DNA from 2 places in the Bacillus pacificus genome. Region 2 is predicted to be linked to the other one. Evidence: riboswitches for the same ligand, from Rfam matches in the RefSeq annotation. Region 2 holds a riboswitch; the other holds the start of a gene.
The links. A riboswitch is a leader RNA that binds a small molecule or an ion and turns the genes downstream of it on or off. The one in region 2 is predicted to bind S-adenosylmethionine.
Positions count from the first base shown of each region.

Region 1 (8,033 bases), 1.2 Mb from region 2:
ATAATGAGTAAGAATTGAATCTGCTCGATCATCAATTAGCCAAAAATATTCATAGATTGCAATACCTATCCAAAATAAAACTGGAATAACTAAAATAGATGATTTCTTACCCTTTACAACCTTCTCATCCCCTTTCTTATCCACTGCTCGAAGTTTACTACCGCTTCTTCTTGTCCATGGAATCAAAAACAAAGTGAGAATAGCTAAAATTAAAAATTTCATCAAAGGCAATGTCCCCTTTTCTTTTGTCTTCCTCTTTAGTATAACAAATAAAGGTTATTCAGGTAAAAATGGGAATCGTTATATTTTTTTACTACTTAATACAACTCCGCTCACTACATATAAGATAGATGCAATATAAAAAATCGTGCCGATCGTAAAGAAATCTACTAAATATCCTGTTGCAATAATTGCTACTGCCCCTCCAATCGATGTCCACACATGATATTTTCCAATCTCATAACCAGCATTTTCTTGTACAACTTTTCGTGCTAACGAAGTCTTCTCCGTATTACGCTGCACAGCCCCTAAAATACCCATTAAAATTTGAAGAATGTATACATGCCATACTTCTGTTGCAATAGGAAAACAAAGCATTAATATCGCCATGGACCAGGCGTATATAATTAATAACTTTCTATCACCTACTCTATCAGAGATTCTTCCAACTAACGGATATACTAGAGCTGAAGTTAAGGCAAATAAGCCATATGCCCAGCCAAACTGTGAGAAGCTATTTCCAACATTCCGAAGCAATAGAATGTAAAAAGGAAATACCATACTTCCAGCCATCATAATAATGCTTTGTGAAGCTACAAATCTTCTATATGTCATTTCGTATACTCCCTATAAAATAAATTCACAAATCTCTCTTTTGGATCCGCTTCTTTTTTCTTCTGAAGAAATTCTTCTATACGAGGATATGCTCTCCTTAACTGTTCTTTCGTTGGATAAGAATAATACGGTAAATAATAACTACCGTTATGCTTTAACGTAACATCAATCATCTTCTGAATAACATTCTCTGTTTTCTTTATCTCGTGTTCAGAACGCCCTTGATTAATTAAAAGAACCAGTGCAAACATATCATCTTTCGCATAGGATAAAACTGCATTTTCATTCTTTTCCACGTAACGAACCGTAATATTGAGCAAATTAAATTCTTCCTCATTTAATACGTTACGTAAATCATCTATGTATTCCGTGAAAGAATCTATAGGCACAAAATATTCTTGTAACACCTCTGTCCTATTTGGATTTTCATATTCCATAAAGGCACTATCTGACCTCATAACATTATTTCGCGTCTCATACTTTCCATCTGTACGTTCAAAATAACTTCTTTGTATATCCCAAAACGTATCTTTTCCCCAATCACTATAGCGTGATAATCCAAGTAAAAATTTAGGCGCTGCTATAATAGTTTCTTCTTTTAATTTACTATACTCCTCCCTCATATTTTGGTTTTGTGCCAATGTATAATCTGTCACATACATTTCTCTTAAAAATGAATTTGGAGCAACAGAAATACGAGCTAAGTGCATACGAACATTTTCATCTTTTTTCACTTTCTCTTTGAAATAAGACGTGTATTCTTTATAATCTAGCATTTTCGTGTGCGTTTCATATAATTCATCATTTGTTAACTTTAAGGTCACATCTAAAATGACACCAAATAGCCCGTAACCGCCAATGACATAAGGAAATAAATCCGCATTCTCTTCTCTACTTACATTACGCACCGTACCATCTGCCATTAACAATCTAAACGACTCTACTGTATCAATCAATGCTTCATGACGAATATCACGACCATGTACATTTACACTTAATGAACCACCAACCGTAAAAATATTTTGCGACTGCATCACCTGAACAGCAAGACCATATGGATTTACTTTCTTCTGAATGTCATTCCACGTGGCACCACTTTGAACTGTAATGCGCTTCTTCTCTGGATCAAATTCTAATATTTTATTATACCCTTTCATATCAAGCATCGTCCCATGCGGATAATATGTCTGCCCGCCCTGACTATGTTGCATACCAGCAATAGAAATCTTCTCCCCAGAAACATTCGCATCTTGCACTAATTTTATTAACGAGTGCTCATCCGTAGCACTTTCAACACGTTTTATTTTTGTCGGGAGTAACTTTCCTACATCACTCATAATCGGATGATTTAATTGCTCCTTATATGTATTTACAGATGTCACAAGCAACACTGTATAAGCCATCATAACCACCGCTATCTTTCTTTTTTTCAAATGACACTCTCCTCTTCTACATCTTTTCCTCTTCATATTGTACCTATTTTCCTATGAATAAAGAATATAAAAAAGAGGGACCTTATTTTAGGTCCCTCCTCATCAAAACTGTTACTTTGCTGCTGGCAATTGTATTGGATCAAACTTTTCATACGACGTATATTTTGCGTTCGTAATAATGTGTGCTTTATCCTTGCCATTACTACTCATAATCATGTCTATCTTTGCTGATTCATATTTAAAATCTTTTGTAATGATATATTCTGCATCCACTTCTTCTATCTTCGCATTTTGTGCTTGTAACATTTTCTTCTGCGTTTCATCCATGCTAGTTAACATACTTTCTGTTTCTTGCCCTTTTAATGTAAATTTCAGTTTATATTTATCTCCGCTTTTCTCCATCTTCATTTTATCTAAAACTACTTCCGGTACTTCTAACTTATCTATAATATCTTGAGTTGCTTTCATTCCACCAGCGTTTAATTGCTCCTCTGGTACGGTTATAACTTCTCCCGTATTAGGGTTTTTTACCTCACCAGCAACTTTACCATCCACAGTATACACTACAACATCTGTACCGGAAATATTCATTTCAGAACGAGAATTCTTTGTCTTTGGCTCTAATTGCATCTTAGCCTTTAATATATCCATCTCTGTTCCCTCAGCTTTTACCCCTACACCATATGTCATCGTTACATGTTCTTCATTTTTAAAAGCTTCGTTCGTTTTCTTGAAAACATCCTTCGCCTTTAATTCCTTTTCTTTTTGAACTGATTCTTTTTTCGGCTCATCCGTCTTTGCTGTTTTCTCATTACTACACCCTACCCCTAGACTGATTGCAAGCACTAAACTTGAAATAAAAATAATTTTTTTCACACTGTCGCCCCCTTTCCCAAAATAATATCACCTCTCTTCCTATGAAATCTATATAAATTTTAATCTATATTCGCTATATAGCGACATGTTTAATGAAGACTTTAAATATGATATAAATAACAACAACTCATTTCAGGAGGTCATTATGAAAGCAATCATTTGCACACAGTATGGACCACCTAACGTTCTTCAGCTTCAAAATATAGAGAAACCTACCCCTAAAAAGAACGAAGTATTAGTTAAAATTCATGCAACAAGTGTATCGACTGGAGATTGTAGAATACGCGGATTTAATAGCCCTCTATTATTTTGGATTCCTATGCGGATCATATTAGGTTTTAGAAAACCGAGAAAGCCTATACTCGGTGTAGAGTTATCCGGCGAAATCGAAGAAATAGGAACAGATGTAACTCAATTTAAAAAAGGAGATCAAATTTTTGCATTAACAGAGCTTAATGTCGGTGGTTATGCAGAATATACATGTGTACATGAAAGTGGATTAGTAGCATTAAAACCTACCAATGTAACGTATGAGGAAGCAGCAGTTATTCCCTTTGGCGCAACTTCGGCACTACACTTCCTAAGAAAGGCTCGTATAAAAAGGGGGCAACAAGTACTAATATATGGCGCATCTGGATCAGTAGGAACAGCTGCCGTACAACTTGCTAAATATTTTGGCGCAACCGTTACAGCTGTTTGTAGTCATTCAAATTTTGAACTCGTGCAATCTTTAGGAGCTGACAAAGTAATCGATTATACGAAAGAAGATTTTACTAAGCGAGGGGAATACTATGATGTTATATTTGATGCAGTTGGAAAATATAAAAAATCCTTTTGTAAACAAGTATTAACACCTAATGGAATATATGTATCTGTTAATGGAATGATGGCAAAGGTAAGTAAAGAGGATATGATTCTACTAAAAAAACTAACTGAAACAGAACATTTAAAACCTGTTATTGATAGAACTTACCGATTAGAAGAAATTGCTGAAGCTCATATGTATGTGGAAAAGGGACATAAGAAAGGTAACGTTTCGATTACCTTAAAATAAAATATATTCAGAAAATAATGTTGACAATTCTTTTTGTAAGATTTACTATTAGTACCATATCAAAAAACTACATACACATACTCTTATCAAGAGTGGCGGAGGGACTGGCCCGATGATGCCCGGCAACCGAGCTTATAACGTATAAGCTAAGGTGCTAATTCCTGCAAAACGAGTTTTCGTTTTGGAAGATAAGAGAGGAATCTATTTTGTCTATTCGGCACCTCTCTTATTTTTGAGAGGTGCTTTTTATTTTGGAACGTATATTTAAGGGGGAATTATAGATGAAGAAAGTATTATTAAGCATTGTAAGTGGGGCTGTATTATTATTAAGCGCATGTAGCGGGAGTTCAGATAAAGAAGTAAAAGCGTTAGATGAGAAAAAGATTACTGTCGGTGTAACAGGAGGGCCGCATGAACAAATTTTTGAAAAGGTAAAAGAAGTAGCAGCGAAAGACGGTCTCGAAATTGATATAAAAGTATTTAATGATTATGTAGCACCGAACGTATCCCTCGATGAAAAAAGCCTTGATGTAAATAGCTATCAAACAAAATCATATTTAGACGTATTTAAAGCGGAACGTAATATGAAATTAACCGAAGTATTTTCAACAGTAACATTCCCTATGGGCGTATATTCTAAAGACATAAAAGATGTAAAAGAATTAAAAGAGGGCGATGCAATTGCTGTACCGAATGACCCAACGAATGAACTTCGAGCTTTAAAACTATTTGAAAAAGCAGGTATTTTAAAAGTTGACCCAAAGGCTACAGAAAAAGCGACTGCAAAAGATGTAATTGAAAATCCAAAAAATTTAAAGATTGTTGAATTAGAGGCATCTCAATTACCAACACAACTAAGTGAAGTAAAAGCAGCTGCAATTAATACAAACTTTGCATTAGGTGCAAAATTAAGCCCTGCAAAAGACTCTATCTTCCGCGAGGGGAAAGATTCACCATATGTGAACTGGATCGTTGTTCGTACTGAAAATAAAGATGATGCTGTTATAAATAAACTAAAGAAAGCTTATCAATCTAAAGAAGTAAAAGAATTTATCGAGAAAAAATTTGATGGTTCTGTTTTACCGTCTTGGTAGGAGCTGACGATAATGATTGAATTGAAAAATGTATCCAAAGTATTTACAACAAAAAAAGGGAATGTGGAAGCTCTTAAGTCTACTTCCCTTCAAGTAAAAAAGGGTGAAGTATTTGGAATCATTGGATATAGTGGCGCTGGCAAAAGTACGTTAATTCGATGTGTAAATTTATTAGAAAAACCAACGACAGGAAATATCATTGTAAACAGCCAAGACTTAACAACTTTATCAGCAAAGGAACTAGCAAAAGCGAGACAAAAAATCGGGATGATTTTTCAAGGATTCAATTTACTTAAAACTGTTACCGTTTATGAAAATATCGCATTACCGTTACGTCTTGCTGGCATTCCAAAAGTAGAAATTGAAAAAAGAGTAGAAAAGTATTTACGCATTGTCGATCTTTTTACTCGAAAGGATGCCTATCCAAGTGAACTTTCTGGTGGCCAGAAACAACGTGTTGCCATTGCACGTGCACTATCACATGAACCTGAAGTGTTATTAAGCGACGAAGCAACGAGTGCTTTAGATCCAGAAACAACTGATTCTATTCTTGACCTCTTATTAAAGATTAATGAAGAAATCGGGATCACAATTTTATTAATTACACATGAAATGAACGTTATCCAGCGTATATGTGACCGGGTTGCTGTTATGGAACATGGATCAGTAGTCGAAAGTGGGACTGTGAAGGATATATTCACAAGCCCACAACATATAACGACGAAAAAATTTGTAAATAGTGCATTTGCAGCAAAAATTCCAGAAGACGTACAAAAAGAACTTCAAACTACTGGTGAAATTGTAACTCTTTCTTTTATAGGAAATTCTTCAGGAGAACCAGCATTAGCTATCGCTACAAAACGTTTCCAAGTATATCCGAATATTTTATCCGGTAATATTACTCAATTAAAACATGAAGCATACGGGAAACTTGTCATTCATATGCAAGGGGAACAAAATGAAATCAACCGTGCTTTATCATTTTTACAAGAACAAGGAATCATCGTAGAAGGAGGTAGAACAGACCATGGAAAACAAGTCCTTTTTGGATGAATGGGGTAAAGTTATATGGGAGGCGACCATACAAACCTTTCAAATGACATCTATTTCATTACTCATCTCGATCCTTATTGCACTGCCACTTGGTGTCACACTTGTTTTAACGAGACCTGGTGGACAGCGAGAAAACAAAATCATTTATCCAATTCTTAATACAATTATTAATATCATTCGCTCTCTTCCATTTATCATTCTATTATTCTTCATTCTACCTTTTACAAAATTTCTAATGGGAACATCCATTGGTGTGCAAGGTGTTATCGTACCGCTTGTCGTCTTCACTGCTCCCTATATCGCAAGATTGATGGAGACCGCATTATTAGAAGTCGATCGTGGTGTGATTGAAGCTTACCAAGCGATGGGCGTTTCTACTATAAAAATTATTTGGCACGTCATGGTGAAAGAAGCTCGTCCCTCCCTTGTACTTGGATTAACAATTGCAACGATTGGCTTAATCGGCGCAACAGCAATGGCTGGTCTTGTCGGTGCTGGTGGACTAGGGGACTTAGCATATCGCTTCGGGCATTTACGCTATGAACCTGAAGTAATGTATGCAACTGTCTTTATTTTAATTATCCTCGTACAAGGATTGCAGTCTTTAGGGAATGGTGTTGCACGAAGATTGAAGAAAGATTAAAAAAGAAGGTATCTCACCAGTGTGAGATACCTTCTTTTTATCTTTTAAATCCACCTTCTGAATGAATAACTTGTCCCGTAATCCACTCTGCTTCTTCGCTTACTAAAAACTTAATGAGTCTTGCTGCATCCCTTGGTTCACCAATTCTGCCAAAAGGAAACATCGGCTTTAATCCTTGCTTTATCTCTTCAGTCATCCAGCCAGTATCGGTTGGACCTGGGTTAATTGCATTCACTGTTATTCCTAAATGAGCTACCTCGGCTGACAACGAATTAGTAAGAGCATCAATAGCTCCCTTCGTTGTTGCATACGCCAGTTCTCCAACCATAGGTCCTTGAAATTGCCCCGAAGTCATATTCACAATTCTACCACCAGATTTCTTATCAAATCCTCGGGCAAATTGACTACTTAACAATGTAGTCGCACGAACATTGACCATGTAGTGCTTATCTAATTCTTCAGCAGTCAAATTAGAGAAGTCATTATTCATAGAATACGCTGCATTATTAATTAATATATGAGGGTAACCTAGTTGTTCAGTAACTTTATTTATAAGCTCTTTCGGCGCATCATTCTGAGTTAAATCTAACTCCATGCTCGATACTTTCACACCGTTTTTTAGTAACTCTTCTTTTAATTGTATTTGTTCACTTTGATCAACGCCCCAAGGCATCTCTTTATCGTACGCTGTCCAATACGTAAAAAATATATCGTATCCTGCTCCAGCTAATTCTTTACAAATCGCTGCGCCTATACCATCTAGACGACTTACACCTGTAACGACTGCTATTTTATTTTTTAATTGATTCATCATATACTCCTCCAATTTAAAGGACGCATACTTTATATAAGAGATATGAATTTCCCTACACATTATCCTTACAAAAGGGATGTACAAGCCAAATATGCGGTCCTTGCATGATTTACAGATAGCTAAATAAACCCTCACTTACGAGAGAAAAATTTATCTATCTAGTTTCTAATCATTACAAGCTCATCCACATATTGAGTCCTTGTCTCCTTTCCGTATATCTCCAAATTTCATT
Region 1 is NZ_CP086328.1:4,887,965-4,895,997, forward strand. Features, by position in the region: gene LMD38_RS25120 (DUF3981 domain-containing protein) at 1-222, opposite strand, end outside; gene LMD38_RS25125 (MFS transporter) at 301-834, opposite strand; gene LMD38_RS25130 (FAD-binding oxidoreductase) at 831-2,267, opposite strand; gene LMD38_RS25135 (DUF6612 family protein) at 2,379-3,143, opposite strand; gene LMD38_RS25140 (NAD(P)-dependent alcohol dehydrogenase) at 3,289-4,197, shown strand; SAM riboswitch class I at 4,278-4,392, shown strand; gene LMD38_RS25145 (MetQ/NlpA family ABC transporter substrate-binding protein) at 4,479-5,291, shown strand; gene LMD38_RS25150 (methionine ABC transporter ATP-binding protein) at 5,304-6,344, shown strand; gene LMD38_RS25155 (methionine ABC transporter permease) at 6,319-6,987, shown strand; gene LMD38_RS25160 (SDR family oxidoreductase) at 7,025-7,801, opposite strand.
Region 1: linked by a shared signal. The riboswitch ahead of LMD38_RS25145 (MetQ/NlpA family ABC transporter substrate-binding protein) and the one ahead of LMD38_RS19175 (Na+/H+ antiporter NhaC family protein) in region 2 are both predicted to bind S-adenosylmethionine.

Region 2 (8,033 bases):
ATAACAATTACCGTTTCTCCTTCTGGAATCATAGCAGTTGTTAAATCTATTTCCACATCACAAGCACCATATTGAACATTAATATCCTCAAGTTCATAAATATGATCCATCATTCGTACATTGCCTACAAACATATTTTTTAAATATGGTTCTGTACGATATATTTGCTTCTCTTCGTCTATAATCCCTTCTTCTTTAATTTCAACCTTCATTGCTTTTTGCTGATGCCCTTGTTGAATCAATTGATAACCAATTAAAGCTAAACAAGCAAATACGACAAGAACAAATGCTGCTGATGAAAATAAGAAGAATAAAAATACGATACCACCGACAAATAAAAATACATTTCCCCGTACATAACGATTCTTTTTACGATAATGCCTTCCAAACATAAGCATAATAAATGCAAAAATGAGACCACCTGGTTCAAAATGTCCAAGTATCATATCAAGAAAAAGACCGAATCCAAATATGATGAGGAGCATCCCCATTAATTGTGTCTTTGAAAAATGTTTCTTCATTTCAGCTCCCCCCTTCTTGTCACATATACATAGAAGAAAAGGCATTGCTTTCCAACACCTTTTCTCCTATCACTATATCATAAGCCTGTTTTATAATATACTACTATTATTTTGTTAACTCTTTCGCTAACGATACATCATTCTTTTCTTTCATTTCACGCTCCAGCTTTGCAATCTTCATATCAAATGTGTCACGTTCATGCTCCTCGTTCATACGAGTTTCTAAGTCGCGAATATGATCTTCAATTTCTTCAAAGCGTAAGAATGGATTATTTTCATCCATTTTATGCATCGCAGTATTCATACGACGATTTGCATGTGCCATATTTTCACGTGCCATTAATTCCATACGTTTTGCGTGCATTTCTTTTAATTTATTTTTCATTTCAGAAAGACGACGCTCTAGCTCATCAATTTGTTCTACAACACCTGCATACATTTCTTCTAATCGAGTTACTTGCCCTTCATAATAAGCTACTTCTTCTAATGCACGCTCATGTAGTTGTAGTTCGCCTGCTTCTTGAGCGATGATCGCTTGCTTAGATCTTTTATTCACGAAATAACGTGCTTGCTCAAGCTCACGAGCAAAGTTAGATTTTAATGTTTTATGACGCTGAATTAACTTCTCAATTTTTGTTATTTCACGCTCACTATCACGTAAATATTGGTTTAACATAGCAATTGGGTTTTTTCTTTCTTTCTCATCTAACACATTATGAAAATCTGCTAAAATTGCATCGCGTACACGTCCGAATAAAGATTGTTTCATTATAATCTTCCTCTCTTCTACTTTATAAATTTGATTTGATTGATTTTATATTAGTTTTTCATTAACTTGTTCCACTCATCTTCAAAGTTGCTATATGGTTTAGAACTTTCTGGAGCAGAATCAACAACTACATCTTTTTCTTTTTTCCACTCACGGTATCCGTAGTATAAAACTACTAATGCTGCTATACCGATTAATGCTGGGGAATGAGAAAGGGCGATGGACAAGCCGATCAAACCAACAATACCCCAAGCTAACTTTCCAAAAAATGATTGTGCTCGCACAAATGATTTATAGCTCCAGTACACAACTCCTGCTCCGATTGCGAATCCTACAATACCAGCAAGACTACCAAGAGCAATTAAAGCTAAAATACCAGCCGCGATAAACGCTAGAAATTGTTTCATCTTGTGCTTGCCTCCCTTCGATTTGATACTCTTATCTTAACTATTTTTTCTTTTTTCCATAACGAGCTTAAGAACCGTTTTTAACTCAGACTTAAGACCGAGTTGCATTCAGCCTTTTGTAAAAACATACGGTAGCATGGGATCGTTCACTCTTTTCCCGCACATAAAAAGCCGTACAGAGAACATTCTCTGTACGGCTTTCGTTACTTTTCATACACTTCATTTTCATTATGCTGTTTTATGATACTCTTTTTTTTCCGCTACTTTAGAAAACCTCGGGAAACCAATTAATATAGAAATGATTCCACATACGCCAACTAAGATTGGATAAAACGCATATGGTAACAGTTCAATTGGAGATAACGCCGCAAATCCTGCTGCTGTTAACATTTGCGCACCATACGGAATTAACCCTTGCACACAGCACGAGAAAAGATCTAATACACTCGCTGATTTACGAGGATCAATTTCATATTGATCTGCAATGTTTTTCGCAAGCGGACCTGTAAAGATAATAGAAATGGTATTATTCGCTGTACACATATTCGTCATACCTACTAAACCAGCTATACCGAACTCTGCTCCTTTTTTTGAACGAATGTTACGCGTTAAAATATTCATTAAATATTGAATGCCACCATTATATTGAATCAATTCGACCATACCGCCAATTAAAATAGCAAGTAATACTAACTCCATCATACCGCCCATTCCAGTCGTTACACTTTTAAAGAAACTCTCTAACGTATAACTTCCATCTAAAAGACCGATAACCCCAGATAGTACAGTTCCACCAGTTAACACGATAAGTACATTCCAACCAAGTAGCGCTGTAATAAGTACTCCTGCATACGGTAAAATCTTTATCCAGTCAAAGCTATGCGTTTTAATCTGCGTATCGCTTCCTAAAGTAATGATTACTAATAGTACAATTGTAATAATAGCTGCTGGTAATACAATTAAAAAGTTCGTTTTAAACTTATCTTTCATTTCTGTTCCTTGTGAACGTACAGCTGCGATTGTTGTATCTGAAATAAATGATAAATTATCACCAAACATCGCTCCGCCAACAACAGTAGCCATCGTAAGTGCAATTGAGATATCAGTTTGCCCACTAATACCTACAGCAATTGGTGCTAATGCAGCAATTGTTCCCATTGAAGTTCCCATCGCTAATGAAATAAATGCTCCTATAACGAAAATGCCAGCTACGATAAATCCTTGTGGTAAAATCGATAACGCTAAGTTAACTGTAGAATCAACGCCACCCATCCCTTTTGCTGTTTCAGAAAATGCTCCTGCCAGTACAAAAATCAGAACCATAATCATAATGTCTGGGTTCCCTGCACCTTTAGCAAATCGTTCCACTTTTACATGAAAACTTTCTTTACGATTCATTGCTAAAGCGACTCCTACAGCAATTGAAATTGCTACAAGTATCGGCAATTTATAGAAATCACCTGTAATAATTCCAGAACCAATAAATAGCGCCAAAAATATCCCAAGTGGTAATAATGCCAAACCATTTCCTCTCGTTTCTTTCAAAGTACCATCTCTCCCTAGTTTCAACCTTTTTCTAATGAATAACAAAAGACCTCTTCCAACGAGAAGAGGTCTTATACATCTATAAGAAACGCTCTTCTCATCTTTCAAGCATATGCTTGCTGGATTTGGCACAGCACTCTGAAATCGAGTCCGCTGCCGAGGCATCGTAGGGCCAGTCCCTCCGCCTCTCTTTATAAGAAGGTTTCATATTTATTTTTTAATAATAATTTCTTCCCTAACTTTACTCGCTTACAAAACAAAAGTCAATTATTTTTTGTATAGATTTTTTTGGTAATTATACAAAAATTTGAATACAATAATCATTTTAACTTTTTGATTTCTTCTTCCAATATTGAAATCCAATAAAATTCACTATTTTTTATTGCAGCTATGATCCATTTCGTAGTGTACCAAGCTAACTCATACTCTTCTTTTGTAACATCGCCACTTTTATAAGCATCCTCTAGCTCATCTTCATCGAGTACATACATTTTACCATTCGGTAATAACACTACATCTAAATATAAATCATCAAAATATGGTAAGCCACAGTCATCTATTTCATATTCTTTCGCCACATCGATATAATATTGCACTAATTTTTTCTGATCATCTAACATAGCTGTAATCGCAAAGTTTTTCCCATCTATGAAATATTGAATCCACGTATACTGATTACCAGCAATACAAAGTTCCTTACCATCATATGCTTTAAAACTAGGTTCTCTCACCTTTTTTATTTCCAGTATTCCTAGCATTCCTTCTTCTATTTGCTTAACAGTATAATCCCTCTCTATTAGTCGCTTCCACGAAGAACCGTCACCATATTTACGTTTCATTTCGTCTGCTCCCTTTCTATATAGAAAAGCCCCCACATATTATGTGAGAGCTTGTTCAAATTATAATTAAGCTGCTTGCTTATTAGAAATTTCTTTCAAGTAGGCTTGTCCTTTTTCAGCGTCATACTGACCTTCCCACTTAGACATAACTACAGCTGCTAAAGAGTTACCTACAACGTTAACTGCTGTACGGGCCATATCTAAAATACGGTCAATACCAGCAATAAAGGCTAAACCTTCAGCTGGAATACCTACTGTACCAAGTGTCGCTAATAATACAACGAATGATACGCCAGGTACACCCGCAATACCTTTTGATGTAAGCATTAATACAAGTAATAATGTAATTTGTTGTGTAATAGATAAATCAATACCATACATTTGTGCTAAGAAAATAGCCGCAATTGCTTGATATAAAGTTGATCCATCTAAGTTAAATGAATAACCTGTCGGAATAACAAAAGATGTAATTGCCTTTGGACAACCAAACTTCTCCATTTTCTCCATGATTTTTGGTAAAACTGTTTCTGAACTTGCTGTAGAGTACGCTAAGATCAGTTCATCTTTTAAAATCTTAAAGAATTGGAAAATGTTAATTCCAAATATTTTCGCTGTAAGTCCTAATACGACTACAACGAAGAAAATCATTGCCCCGTATACTACAATTAATAATTTCCCTAATGGAATTAATGAAGAAAGACCAAATGTAGAAACTGTAACTCCAATTAGTGCAAACACACCAAATGGTGCAAATTTCATAACTTGATTTGTTACGTAAAACATTGCATCAGCTACACCTTGGAAAAATTGAAGAACCGGTCTTCCTCTTTCACCAATTGCTGCTACACCTAAACCAAATAATACAGAGAAGAAGATAATAGCAAGCATATCTCCGTCAGCTAATGACTTTACAATGTTTGTTGGAACAATATTTACAAATGTATCTGCAAACGAATGACTTTGCACTTGCTCTGTCGTATGTGTATATTTCGAAATATCTGTCTTTGTTAACTGCTCCATATTTACGCCTTTTCCTGGTTGGAAAATATTCGCAATTAATAGACCGACAATAATTGCAATTGTTGTAATAATTTCAAAGTAAATAATTGTTTTTCCGCCTAGTCGACCTAATTTTTTAACATCGCCAACACCAGCAACCCCAACAACAATACTCGCTACAACAATCGGTACAACGATCATTTTAATTAATCGGATAAAAATATCACCAATTGGTTGTAAATAGCTCACCACTGCCGGATTGCCAAAGAAAATCGCCCCAACTGCAATACCTAGCGCAAGACCAATTAAAATTTGCCATGCAAGTCCTATTCTTTTCATATTTGTTGTAACCCCCTCTTCGATGTTTCACTCTATCTCTCATTCTATCTATCTCTATAAAACTTGAAATTAAGAGTATTACATATTATTCGACAATTCACTACATTTTGTCCCTGTTAAAAATCATAAATCAAAATTTAAAATCTGACAACAAAATAAGTTTGCCCGAACGCAAATAATTTTCTTGACAAAAATAAAACCCATGTCAGAAAACCTAACATGAGAACGATTCCTTACCAGTCTTTTATTAAATGTATAACTAATATTTCACTACATAAAACAATTTTACTTTTTCCTTTATTTTACAAGGAACTCTAAAAATACACCCTTGTTACACAAATATAAAAAATGCATCTGCAGTGAAATTTATCGCTGAAAAATGATAAATTCCGACAAAACTTAGTAATTTTATAAAATTTTCTTTACATTATGGTTACAACGATAGACACTCTTCTTCTTATGATATATAACATTCATAGGGAAAGGAGCCAGACAACCATGAAAAAGAAATTTGTAGCGTTCAGCGTTTTAGCAGCAGGAACGATTTTCGCTTCCCCGTTACTTTCACCCGCATACGCTGAAACGAATCAAGATAAATTATCTAATATTCAATCTGAATTAGAAGGAAAACAAAATGACTTACAAAATAAATCAGCCGAGAAAGAACAAATAGAAAAAGAAATTCAAGAATTACAAAAAAAAATCGACGATTTAACTACTTCTATTAATAAAAACGAAGCTGAATTAAACGATACAAAAAAAGAAATTAGTAAAACACAACAAGTAATTACTGAAAAAAAGAAACATATAGAGCAATTACAAACAAACATAGATACACGTCAGGAAGTTATTAAGCAACGACTGCAATCTATGCAAGAAAAACCTCGCACAAATATCATTACGGAAGTATTAACAAATTCTGCAAACATTGCTGATCTTGTTGATAATATGTACTCTGTCAGTTTAATTTTAAACAACGATACTGATATTGTGAAAAAACAAACAAATGACCAAGATGCTGTGACGAAAGAAAAAGAGGCTGTTGAGAAAAAAGAGCAACAACTGAAAGAATCCGAGCAAAAATTAGAACAAAAACAACAAGAATTACAAAACAACCAACAACAGCAACAAACTCTTATTAGCGATCTACATACGAAAGTAGCAAAAGTAGATTCAGAGATTGAAGGATTAGAAGAATCTAAAGGCATTTTAGAAAATCAGCGTCAAGCTGTTCAAAAGGCAATTGAAGAAGAAAAACGCGCAGAAGAAGCTCGTAAAGCCGAGGAAGCTCGCAAGGCGGAAGAAGCTCGTAAACAAGCTGCTACATCTGCTCAAACAGCTCAAGCGGCCCCAACACCACACGATACAAACATCGGTGGATTTATTAAACCAGCAGCTGGATCAAAAACTTCTGGTTTTGGCGTGCGCTCTATTGATAACCATAAAGGAATCGATATCGCTGCTTCAGGAACTGTTCCAATTATTGCCGCTGCAGATGGCGTTGTTATTCGCTCAGAATTATCATCTAGTTACGGAAATGTTGTGTACTTATCTCACCGTATTAACGGAAAAACATATACAACAGTATATGCTCATATGAGTAGCCGTTCTGTATCGAATGGACAAACTGTAAAACAAGGAACTCAACTTGGATTTATGGGGAATACCGGCCAATCATACGGACAACATTTACACTTTGAACTTCATCTTGGAGAATGGAATGTCGGTAAGACAAACGCAGTTGATCCATCTCCTTATATCGGATTATAAAAAAACTCGGTGCATACCGAGTTTTTTTATTTCCCCTTCACACACTATAGGCATTCCACATAGACTACAACTAAATGCCTATAGTTTACGGGGTGAATTATATGAATACACAATTACAACAAGAAATACAAGAAGCTAGAGAGACTTTTATTGGCCGGATATTTACATTTGGCGGCTCAGTTTTATTTTTAATCGGATCATTCCTCGCAGTCGTCACAGCCTATAAAGCATATAATCGTTTATTAAATACACCTACAACATAATAAAAAGACGGAGATTTCTCCGTCTTTTTATCCCACTTTAATGGGCAGTAAGACCCCCACCTCAAAATGCAGCGAAAGCAAAGAAGTTAGGTGGGGGGCGGCTGCCCATTAAAGTCCGATTGGTGAGGGATGATAATCAGTGCGGGATGAAGAAAACCCCCACTGATTAAAGTTTCACTTTATTATGCAAACATTTTAAATACGCCTATCACATTTAAAAATACAATAATTACGGTTACTGGAATAACATAACGAAGTAAGAAGAACCAAATATTAAATAATGTTTTCCCTTTCGTTTCCGTAACTTCTAATTCTTTCATTAACATTTCTTTACTCATTTTATTTGGTACGAATAGCGAAATAGCTAGTACCCCTAACGGCAGCAATACGTTACTTACTGAGAAGTCGACTAAATCAAAGAATGTTTTCCCAAATATTTTCACATCACTCATAATACCAAACGATAATGCTGACGGAATTCCAACCGCAAAAATTAGAATACCAATTAATAACGATGCTGACGGACGCTTTTTCTCGTTATCTTTCGCAACAGATGCTACTACAATTTCAAGCATGGAAAT
Region 2 is NZ_CP086328.1:3,696,424-3,704,456, forward strand. Features, by position in the region: gene liaF (cell wall-active antibiotics response protein LiaF) at 1-521, opposite strand, end outside; gene LMD38_RS19165 (PspA/IM30 family protein) at 628-1,290, opposite strand; gene LMD38_RS19170 (lmo0954 family membrane protein) at 1,341-1,697, opposite strand; gene LMD38_RS19175 (Na+/H+ antiporter NhaC family protein) at 1,926-3,242, opposite strand; SAM riboswitch class I at 3,337-3,442, opposite strand; gene LMD38_RS19180 (ribonuclease FAU-1 family protein) at 3,563-4,081, opposite strand; gene gltP (glutamate/aspartate:proton symporter GltP) at 4,148-5,419, opposite strand; gene LMD38_RS19190 (murein hydrolase activator EnvC family protein) at 5,918-7,189, shown strand; gene LMD38_RS19195 (hypothetical protein) at 7,291-7,452, shown strand; gene LMD38_RS19200 (sodium-dependent transporter) at 7,635-8,033, opposite strand, start outside.